3 regions of the Succiniclasticum sp. genome follow, and region 1 is predicted to be linked to each of the others. Evidence: riboswitches for the same ligand, from Rfam matches in the RefSeq annotation. Region 1 holds a riboswitch; each other region holds the start of a gene.

Region 1 (3,156 bases):
TTCGCACAGGGAAACATTTAATTTTGCCGCTACTGCACAGAAGCTCGTCACGCCGGGAACCAGTTCCGCTTCATATCCTGCTTTCAGTACAAGTTTATGAACGTAGATGCAGGTCGCATAAACCGTTGGGCACCCTAACGTAATAAAAACCACGTTTTTACCCTGATCCAGATAGTTAATAATATCATCCGCGCCTTTCTGATGCGCTTTGGAAATAATATCATGATCTTTGACCATCGGCATATAAACCAGAAGCTGTTCTTTATCCTTCAGGTCTACGATTCCTTCCACGATATTTTTAGCTACCAGCACATCACTGTCGCCCTGCGGAATTGCCAGCACATCGCATTCCTTAATCAGACGGACTGCTTTCAGCGTCATCAGTTCCGGATCCCCGGGGCCTACGCCAATACTGTACAGTTTACCCTTCATACTTCGTTTCTCCTTTATCTTTTCAAAAATTTATAGCAATTTATTGTTTCCGGATCAAATACCCCTGTTATTTTTTGCCGCGTCATTTTGATGCAGTTTCAGCAATTGGTCTGCATTGGCAGTTTTTCCTAATAATCCGTAAACATTGGAAAACAGGATGGCGCCGGTCTTTACTTTCCCATGTACCCGTTTCTGCATGTAGAAATCAATTTTTTTAACCGCCTCTTCCATCACCGTTTCAAACAGGCCTTCCCGCTTCAGGATCTTTGTCATTTCATCTGTTGTCAGCGCCTGATAAATCTCTTTACCTATCTCCGGAGCAGCGCCGTGGAAAAGAGCCTGCAGGGCCAGAAACTCCGAACGGCAGTCGGCATATTTGGAATGGGTATTCATAACCCCCTGGGCCAGTTTGATCAGTTTACCGGAATGGCCGATGATCAGAACACTCTCAAAGCCTTTCAGTACTGCATAATCCAACAGTTCTCCTACAAAATTGCTGCAGGTCACTGCCGTGCTGATATCAATTTTCATCTCATCCCGGGTAAAATCGGCTCCGTAATTACCAAAGAATACCAGCAGATCCTTGCAGCCGGCCGCCTTACGGGAATTCATTTCCGTATACATGGTATCGATCAGGGCCCGGTCGCTCATGGGTTCTACGATTCCGCTTGTGCCCAGAACGGAAATACCGCCCTCAATCCCCAACCGCGGATTGAATGTTTTAGGAGCAATGGCTGCGCCGTCCGGAATTGAGATTACGACACGCAGGGTTCCTTCAAACCCGTACCGGTCCATTGCTGCCAGAACTTCCTGCGTTATCATTTTGCGCGGCACCGGATTGATTGCGGGGCCGCCTACCTTACAGGCCAGTCCCGGCTTCGTCACCTTTCCTACGCCGATCCCGCCCCAGATTTCCACTTTTTCATCCATCTGTTCAACCGAAGGGGTCTGAGGCTGCATCACAGGCTCTTCCCCCGGGATCTTACTGTTTTTGTCAGATACCGTGGCATAAATCAGCGTTCCGTTTGTATCGTCCGGATCATCCCCGCTGTCTTTGCGGATCGCACAACGGACAAACCCGGGTCCCCGCAGGATATCCAGCACGTCCAGCGTCAGCGTAATTCCTTTCGGAGTATCCAGCCGGATCGAATCAGTTTCTTCCCCGGAAAGGAGCATCACCGCGGCAGCCTTGGAAGCAGCTGCGGCACAGCTGCCGGTCGTATAGCCGCGACGCATCAGTTTACCCTGAGAAACAACAACATCCTGTTCCATAATTCTGTCATACACCTTCTCACGAATCACCGGTAAATACCCCTGTTTATTGCAGGCAGCCTGGCCGGCGGTTCCTTACATAACAAAAAAGACTTCCGCATCCACAGGCAGAAATCTTCATAGTTAACCCAGGACGCAGCATCCTATACAATGCTCTCGCGCCTCTGCGTTACGCCATTTCCATCACTCGTGGATTACGGTGCATTAAATCCGGGCAGGTTGCTGACTGTAAGCAGTGTTTACAGAAAAGCTGCATAACAGCGACGGGATCGTGACGGAATTGCACCGTCTTCCCTTTTAAACGGACTGTACCCGGATATATTCATTTGTCGCTGATATTGAATTATACCATAGTTGGAGCCCCGACACAATATTTTCAGTGAGGAATTCCTACAATATATTAAGTTTTTTCTAAATTTTTTGTATGACGGACAAAATCCTTGCTTCCCTGCCGTTCCGTATATTAAAATTATACCATAGATCGAAGTACTGCTAATCTGCCGAAAGAAGTGTTATATATGCTGGATATCCGTTATGAAGACGAGGCGCTTCTGATTGTGAACAAGCCGCCCGGTATCCTTGTCCATCCCACAACAAAAGAAGATTGCAATACCCTCTCAGCCAGTATCAGCCGTTACTACCGGCAGAATGGCTGGAATCTTACCCTGCACCCGGTCTCCCGGCTGGACCGGCAGACCTCCGGCCTGGTCGTTTTTGCCAAACTTCCTGAAATCCAGGGGCAGCTGATTAAGCAGGGCATGCAGAAAGAATATTTTGCCCTGGTTACCGGAGTTCTGCCCGCAAGACACGGAATCATTGATTTCCCGATCGCCCGAAAACCAGGCAGCATCATCGAACGGGAGATACATCCCGAAGGCAAGCCCTGTAAAACGGAATACCGGCTTATATCCGCCGGCCCCATTTCCCTGGTCCGGTGCCGTCTTTACACAGGAAGGACACATCAGATCCGCGTGCATTTCGCCGGTATAGGCTGTCCCCTCTGGCATGATAATTTATACGGAAACATTCCGGGGCCTCCCCTGCGTCACGGGCTCCACGCCTGTAAAATCGCTTTTGTACATCCCTGGACCCGTGTATTTCTGGAAGTAACTTCCGCATTGCCGGAAGACTTACGCCTGGCGTGGCAGAACAATCTAAACTAGTGTATACTGCCTGTCCCATTATGTGCTATAATATATGCACAGAAGTAAATCACGGAAAAGCTGACTAATTTTCAAGGAGGTTTATTTTATGCCATTAGTTGATACAAAAAAAATGTTCAGGAAAGCCTATGAAGGACATTATGCCGTAGGCGCTTTCAACGTAAACAACATGGAGATCATCCAGGGTATCGTGGAAGCCGCCATCCAGGAAAAGGCCCCGTTGATCCTCCAGGTCTCCGCCGGTGCCCGTAAGTATGCCAAGCATATTTATCTGACCAAACTGGTAGAG
Region 2 (3,156 bases), on a different contig from region 1:
GCCGCAGCTTTTTCCCAACGGGAATTGGGTTTGCCTTCGTCGTCCTGGAAGCCGTTATTCAGATGCACGTTGAATTCGCCAACCTGCAGGAAGCTGGTGGAGAAGTCAGCGCGGGCTTTATGCTGCGGAATCGGGCCCATGTTAGCCAGGAACACTTCCACATTCTTGCCGGTCTTGGCAATATAGGCTTCGGTATCTTTGCGCAGGGCTTCGAACCGTTCGGTCCAATGATGTTCCGCAATCGGTTCTACGGTTACGTCGCAGCAGCAGCCGCAAGCTTCTTTTGCAGCCGCTTTGGCAACCTGACCAATCGTGGCGCCGGCAGCAAATGCTTCCGCTTCCGCGTCAACCAGAACGTCCGCAGCAGCAGCCTTAACAGCAGCCAGTTTTGCTTCCGCTTCTTTTGCATCAACGTCAGCTTCATATTTTTCAACTGCAGCAGCCAGGATCTTTTTGATTTCTTCGGTATTTTCCGGACGGGGATCCAGCGGTTCTTCCGTCATATTCGGATACATATTAACGCCGACTGCGCGGTCTTTACGCAGTTCCAGCGCTTTGAAGCGGGCAGCCAGGACATCAGCGATGCCTTTCTGGATACTGCCGTCTTTCAGGGCAGCGATAACGCCGCCAGCTGCTTCTACTTCCTGGAATTTAGCCCAAATCTTTTCGGTGATCTGCTTGGTCAGCGCTTCTACTGCCCAGGAGCCGCCGGCCTGATCGATAGGCGCCTGCATGCCGAATTCTTCCTGCAGCATGATATGGATGTTACGGGCAATACGGCGGGAGAAGGTGTCGCCTTTGCGGATCAGTTCGTCAAAAGGTTCATTTTCAAAGGTGTTAACACCGCCAACTACGCTGGAGAACGACTGGGTGCAGTTACGCAGCATGTTAACATAGGGGTCGATTACCGTCTTAGTGAAGGTTGCCGGGCGACCATGCACGAAGGAAGCACGGTCTGCTTCTTCCGCGCCGAATTCCTTCATGATGTTGGCCCAGATCTGACGGGCTGCACGCAGTTTTGCGATTTCCATGAAGAAGTTGGCACCCTGGTTGAATTCGAAGGCAATCGCCTGGGAAATGTCATGGATATCCAGACCGCGTTTCATCATCTGGCGTACATATTCAACCGCTACCGCATAGGTATAGGCAACTTCCTGAACGCTTTCCGCTCCGCCCAGGGAGAATACGGTGCTGCGAACCAGGATGGTGCGCAGGCCGGGAGCGTTTTTCTTCGCCCATTTGATTACGCCTGCCATCTGATCATACAGAGCATCCAGGCTTTCAGCCGTCTTGCCGTTCTTTACCAGCTCGCCGATGGGGTCGGCACCGATAATACCATGCAGCTTTTCAATCTTCTTGCCGGCAGCTTTCAGCGCGGCTACGGTCATAGCCAGCAGACGGGCAGAACCTTCCCCTGTATATAACATATAGGGAATCTTTTCCAGATCTAGCCCATCCAGCATGGTATGCATGTCCTCCAGCGTGGTCAGGCTTACGCCTTTATCGCCGGGTTTTTCAGCATCTTTTACGTCCACGCCTGCCAGGGTAGCACTGTCAACCCGTACGTGATAAACCGTGCTGCCTTTGGAAATTTCAAATTTCAGCAGTTCATTGTTTTCCTGCGGTTCGGTGAGATCGCATGCCTGCGCAATGCCCCAGGGTTCATGAACATACCCATTCACCGTGCTGCCGCGCAGGAAATCGCCCATGCCAGGATAATCATCCGTAGGCAGGATGTCTTTCCATTTACGCAGAGTGTAAATGGGATCGAAGGTAATGCCTTCATAGTTTTTGGTGTACATCATCTTGTCAAAAGGCTTGCCTTTTAACAGTTCGTTACAGGCCGCCACCCATTCTTCCGGCGTGGGGACTGTAAACTCATCAAACGGAACATCCGGGTAAGACGCGTTTTGTTCGGACTTACGCAGAAGTTCTTCCAACTCCTTGTCAGTCATCGGCTTGGATTTGGACTGCTCGATGTTGGTTTCTTCAGCCATAAACAATTTACCTCCTCATATAGAATAGTGATTCTCCTTCCGGGAAATGCGCCCGGTCGCTGAATCTATGTAAAACCACCCGTCGCCGGATGGATATTACCGCATAAAAAAACAAGCTCGTGTGAGAGTGATCACTGCCGCTGCCCCGATTCCCCTCTTTTACCTTCAGACCCGTGCGGGTAACAAAGTGTCCGGCTCTGTTACCCCGCACGTAAATTCGGAAGGTTTGAGAATGGCAAATCATTATATGACGGTTGTCCAGGCCGTAATATAAACTGAATTAAAAAACGTCTTTTCGTTTATGAAAAGACGGTTTGAAGGCAGCTGCCAGCCGGTTACCGGCCACGCAGTCATCTCCTCCCCGTCGCTCGCGGGTTAAGAAATGGGTTCCATACAGGCAGTTCTTCTGACTTGGATTCATCACTCGCTTCGCCTTCCCAAAACCTTGGTTTCAGTGACACGCTTGAAGCTCGCTCCCCCTTACAGCGGCGGGACCGCGCCGGACTTGCACCGGACTTCTCTGTTGGGCCCTTGCGGGCACCTGTATTTATTGTTGTATTAAATTTTAACTTACCCTTCACCGGAAAACTGTCTGACTCTCTTTCAACCATCACAGTTTCTCAGCTCATTATTATAATAATAATTATTATTAAGAATGTCAAGCTATTTATTAATTTTTGTCAAAAGATTATTAATTTTACTTGCTATCAATAACTGGTATCGTTAGCAGGTTGTTTTGCATATGGCAGACCTGATCATTAAAATATATTATACTTTTTTTGTTTTAACTATTGTGGAAATACATACTTTTTGATAAAATTGTTCTGATAAATCAGTAATTATAAATCAGTAATTATTTTGTTTTACGAATTATATTATATAAGGATATTATATAATTCATTAATCTACTCTCACAATCCTACGGAAAAGGAGTCTGTGTAATGAAAAGAAAATTGAGAACTGTTTGCGCCTTATCTCTTGCCGGCCTATTGCTTTTCTCCCTCAGTGGCTGCGGCAGCGAAAAGAAAGAATCACTGAAGCCCGGTACGCAGAAACTGACGGTTTACTGGGGTGCTTTAGAAGATTTCATGGCCGCAGATGTGGCTGCCTTTGAAAAGGAAACGGGAATTAAAGTGACTGCCGTGCGCATGTCTTCAGG
Region 3 (3,156 bases), 160 kb from region 1:
ATTGGCCCAACTCATATTAATCACACTGTTTTTGCCGGTAGTAAGATTTCCTATTGTTATAGCTGTTTTGGATTCATCCATGATAGGTTGTTTATCCGTTGTGCTTTCATAAAATAATGACGTTTCACCACTAAAATCATCTCCCCATTGAGAAAAATCTTCATCGTAAGAAGTTCCAGGTGTTAATATGCCGTTTTTTACAAACCAGTATGTATTAACCGAATATTCTTCTTGATTTTCAAAAGGTGCTCGTTCTCCTCCAGTTACGCATATAGTTCTGTCCATTGGTGCCCAATGTTCATTATCCATAACTTGTTTGGAATTATATGTCTTTTGAACATCGCCAATTTGAATGCTCGAACCAGAATCCTGCAATGAATGCACAACATCAAGTTCTGAATATTTTTCTGGGTGTTCATTCATATAATCTGTAAAATCATTTTCTTCGCCATACCAGCGGTTAGGATCCCAACTATTCATCAAATCATTGGCACGATTTAATTCTTCTTGTGACAGCGAAACCACATAATATTTTGGCAAATATTTTTTCATATATGTGCTGATGCCTTCCGTATCTTCTTCGTGTATCAACCGATATAACTCCTGTGCATAAACCGGGTTATGAAATATATACTCATTTGCAAGATTTTTATTCCAAAGAGGACCCGAGTTGCTTTGGATAACCAGTACTTTATATTCATTTTTTTGCTTGTCAGGATTATAATATCTTGCTACCACAGAATTAGGTAAATCGTCATCAGTACTATCTGATAAATCATACGCATAATCAATACCATATGTAAAATCTTTACCGCCATATATGGGATTCAATGAATATTCCGGATTGTAATCTAATACTTTTAACAAATCTGCATCTGCGGATTTGAGGACATTATAACTTTTATTATAGCTCAACCTGTACATGTCTTTAGCATAAGGTATATCCCCTGGTTCCATGTAATAGCTGGCATTTCCTTTCGTTTCGGTTAATGTTTCGGCATGTACATAGGGAACAGCTGTAATAAAACAGATTGGTATAATACATCCTGCCCGAAGGAAATGTTTTATTCTTTTTTCAAGATTATAAAAATATTTCCTTTTTGAGTAGTGGCGTTTCATATTTTTCCCCTTCTTAAAATAATTATTTAGGATATCGTTGACAAGTTACCTTGCCAACGATATCCCCTATTATAAAAGTTTTATCAATAACTAAAGATTTTTACTCTTTGCGCATGGCCTCGATTTCTTCACGTGTCAGATGAGGCCGAAGAACTGTTTGTACCGTTCCTGCAGGAATAGTACCAAAAGAGTTAACCGTTAAGTTCGTATTCAGTGCCAATACATGAGGGTCTCCACCAAAATCATTACTTGATCCACCATATTTTTTCAGAGCCACCGTTTTCTGTGTCCCGTTGGACAGGCAGGTTCCGATTGCGCCTTTCGTATAAGCAGAATTAACAACACCAAAGACAAATTTTGTAGCAGTAGCCATGTTTAGTCCTCCTTTACTTTAAACGCCATAACTTTAACATTAACCGGCTTCAATTAGCCGTTTCACAACGAAGCTTTTCATCATACAGTTTTCATTCCACCCTGGCTCACGCTCACAGGCATCCCTCCTTTTAAGTACCGGCTGGCAGGTATAACCAGTATCAGAAAAACAAAAAACCGATTCCTCTGTTGATTAAGAAGAACCGGTAGTTAACAGTAATATGCGAATTTGGGTATACTTAACAAGACGGTACGTGAAAAGGACACACATATCGCCTGTCATTTCCGATACAAAGACAATGAGTCCCGTTTTTGTCAATACGAAACACACTGCTCCAAAAGCATGTCATACAGTTACACTGCGACAGTCCTTCCGAATCAGATATACCCCAGCTTGTACTCGCAAGGTTTCAGGGTAGTCGATAATAGGTGGCACTCTGGCTGAGTTCATCATTCTGTTATCCCTTTGTGAGAGGACTGCGATAACAAAACTCCCCATACAGTTGCGGTAGCAGTTCCGGATTCCCACCGGATTCCCCACTTGGCCTTGCGGCCTCTATTACCCCTCTGTGTATTTGACAAGGTACATAAAGCAAAACGTAATTAAACATTAATTAGAAATTAATATTAATTAGCTTTATATTCTTAATTCTACTTAATCCTGTATAAATTGTCAAGCGCCTTTTTTATTATTTTTGCCTGCGGTTTCAAAAATGTGATTTTAATAGCCAATTGGTAAACCAAAAAAACACAAAAAAAAATTCCCCTTCTGTTTTCAGAAAAGGGGAAAACGTTTCAGTTTGCGCCGGATAGTTTTGGTTTTAATTAAAGATTATACGGAAACTCCATTATTTTTTCTTAAACGCGACCTGCTTCGGGCCTACGTTTACCACGTCATCCGGGATGATCACATCGTCGAAGCTGATGCTGCGGGTGTGTAAAGTGTGGCACCATTCGTGTTCGTTCCGATGCAGGAAACCGAGCATCACGATGGGGATCCAGCTGTAAATGAAGATGGGATATGCCAGAAGATACAGCCAGGATTTAAAGGAAGCGCGAATCTTCCAGAGCACCGCGACCGGGAAGATGTACTGCCCTACGCCGATGATCTGCCAAACCTGGATGGGAAGCACTTCATACAATACGTTTGTGTAGAAAGGAACCAGATTGTAAATGTACGTGCAGATGACAAAGAAGGTGGACAGCAGCAGGAAATACGGCTGTACCAGATTGATCATACCGTCCAGCACCACGATGTTGTGCTCGGTAATCCCCTTCCACAACATTTTCGGGATGTAACGGTTGGCTACGTCAAAATGACCCTGCGCCCAACGTTTGCGCTGGTTCCAGGCCGCTTTGAAGGTCAGAGGTTTTTCATCATAGATGACTGCGTCATGGGCCCAGGTAGTAGGAATGTTTTCCATCAGGGCCTTCATGGTGAACTCCATGTCTTCGGTCAGGCAGGTAGCGCCCCAGCCGTACTGCTTCAGCAGTCTGGTATCGATGCACATGCCGGTGCCCCCTAACACGCAGGACAGACCGATGTTATATTTTGCCAGATGCCAGATGTGGTTTACGATCCAGAAAGAAATGGAAAACATGCCGGATACCCAGGTATCGGTAGGATTTTTGGAATCCATATAACCCTGAATGAGGCGTTCCCCG

Evidence for each region. A riboswitch is a leader RNA that binds a small molecule or an ion and turns the genes downstream of it on or off. The one in region 1 is predicted to bind cobalamin.
Region 2: linked by a shared signal. The riboswitch ahead of ACZOWY_RS02325 (methylmalonyl-CoA mutase family protein) and the one ahead of cbiD (cobalt-precorrin-5B (C(1))-methyltransferase CbiD) in region 1 are both predicted to bind cobalamin.
Region 3: linked by a shared signal. The riboswitch ahead of ACZOWY_RS01495 (hypothetical protein) and the one ahead of cbiD (cobalt-precorrin-5B (C(1))-methyltransferase CbiD) in region 1 are both predicted to bind cobalamin.

What each region holds. Positions count from the first base shown of each region.
Region 1 covers NZ_DBMCWA010000002.1:212,175-215,330, forward strand. The annotation lists gene cobI (precorrin-2 C(20)-methyltransferase) at 1-432, opposite strand, end outside; gene cbiD (cobalt-precorrin-5B (C(1))-methyltransferase CbiD) at 487-1,734, opposite strand; cobalamin riboswitch at 1,901-2,035, opposite strand; gene ACZOWY_RS02135 (RluA family pseudouridine synthase) at 2,223-2,867, shown strand; gene fba (class II fructose-1,6-bisphosphate aldolase) at 2,956-3,156, shown strand, end outside.
Region 2 covers NZ_DBMCWA010000003.1:15,153-18,308, reverse strand. The annotation lists gene ACZOWY_RS02325 (methylmalonyl-CoA mutase family protein) at 1-1,955, opposite strand, end outside; gene ACZOWY_RS02320 (hypothetical protein) at 2,278-2,418, opposite strand; cobalamin riboswitch at 2,377-2,557, opposite strand; gene ACZOWY_RS02315 (ABC transporter substrate-binding protein) at 2,939-3,156, shown strand, end outside.
Region 3 covers NZ_DBMCWA010000002.1:54,421-57,576, reverse strand. The annotation lists gene ACZOWY_RS01495 (hypothetical protein) at 1,220-1,492, opposite strand; cobalamin riboswitch at 1,902-2,067, opposite strand; gene ACZOWY_RS01490 (glycosyltransferase family 2 protein) at 2,340-3,156, opposite strand, start outside.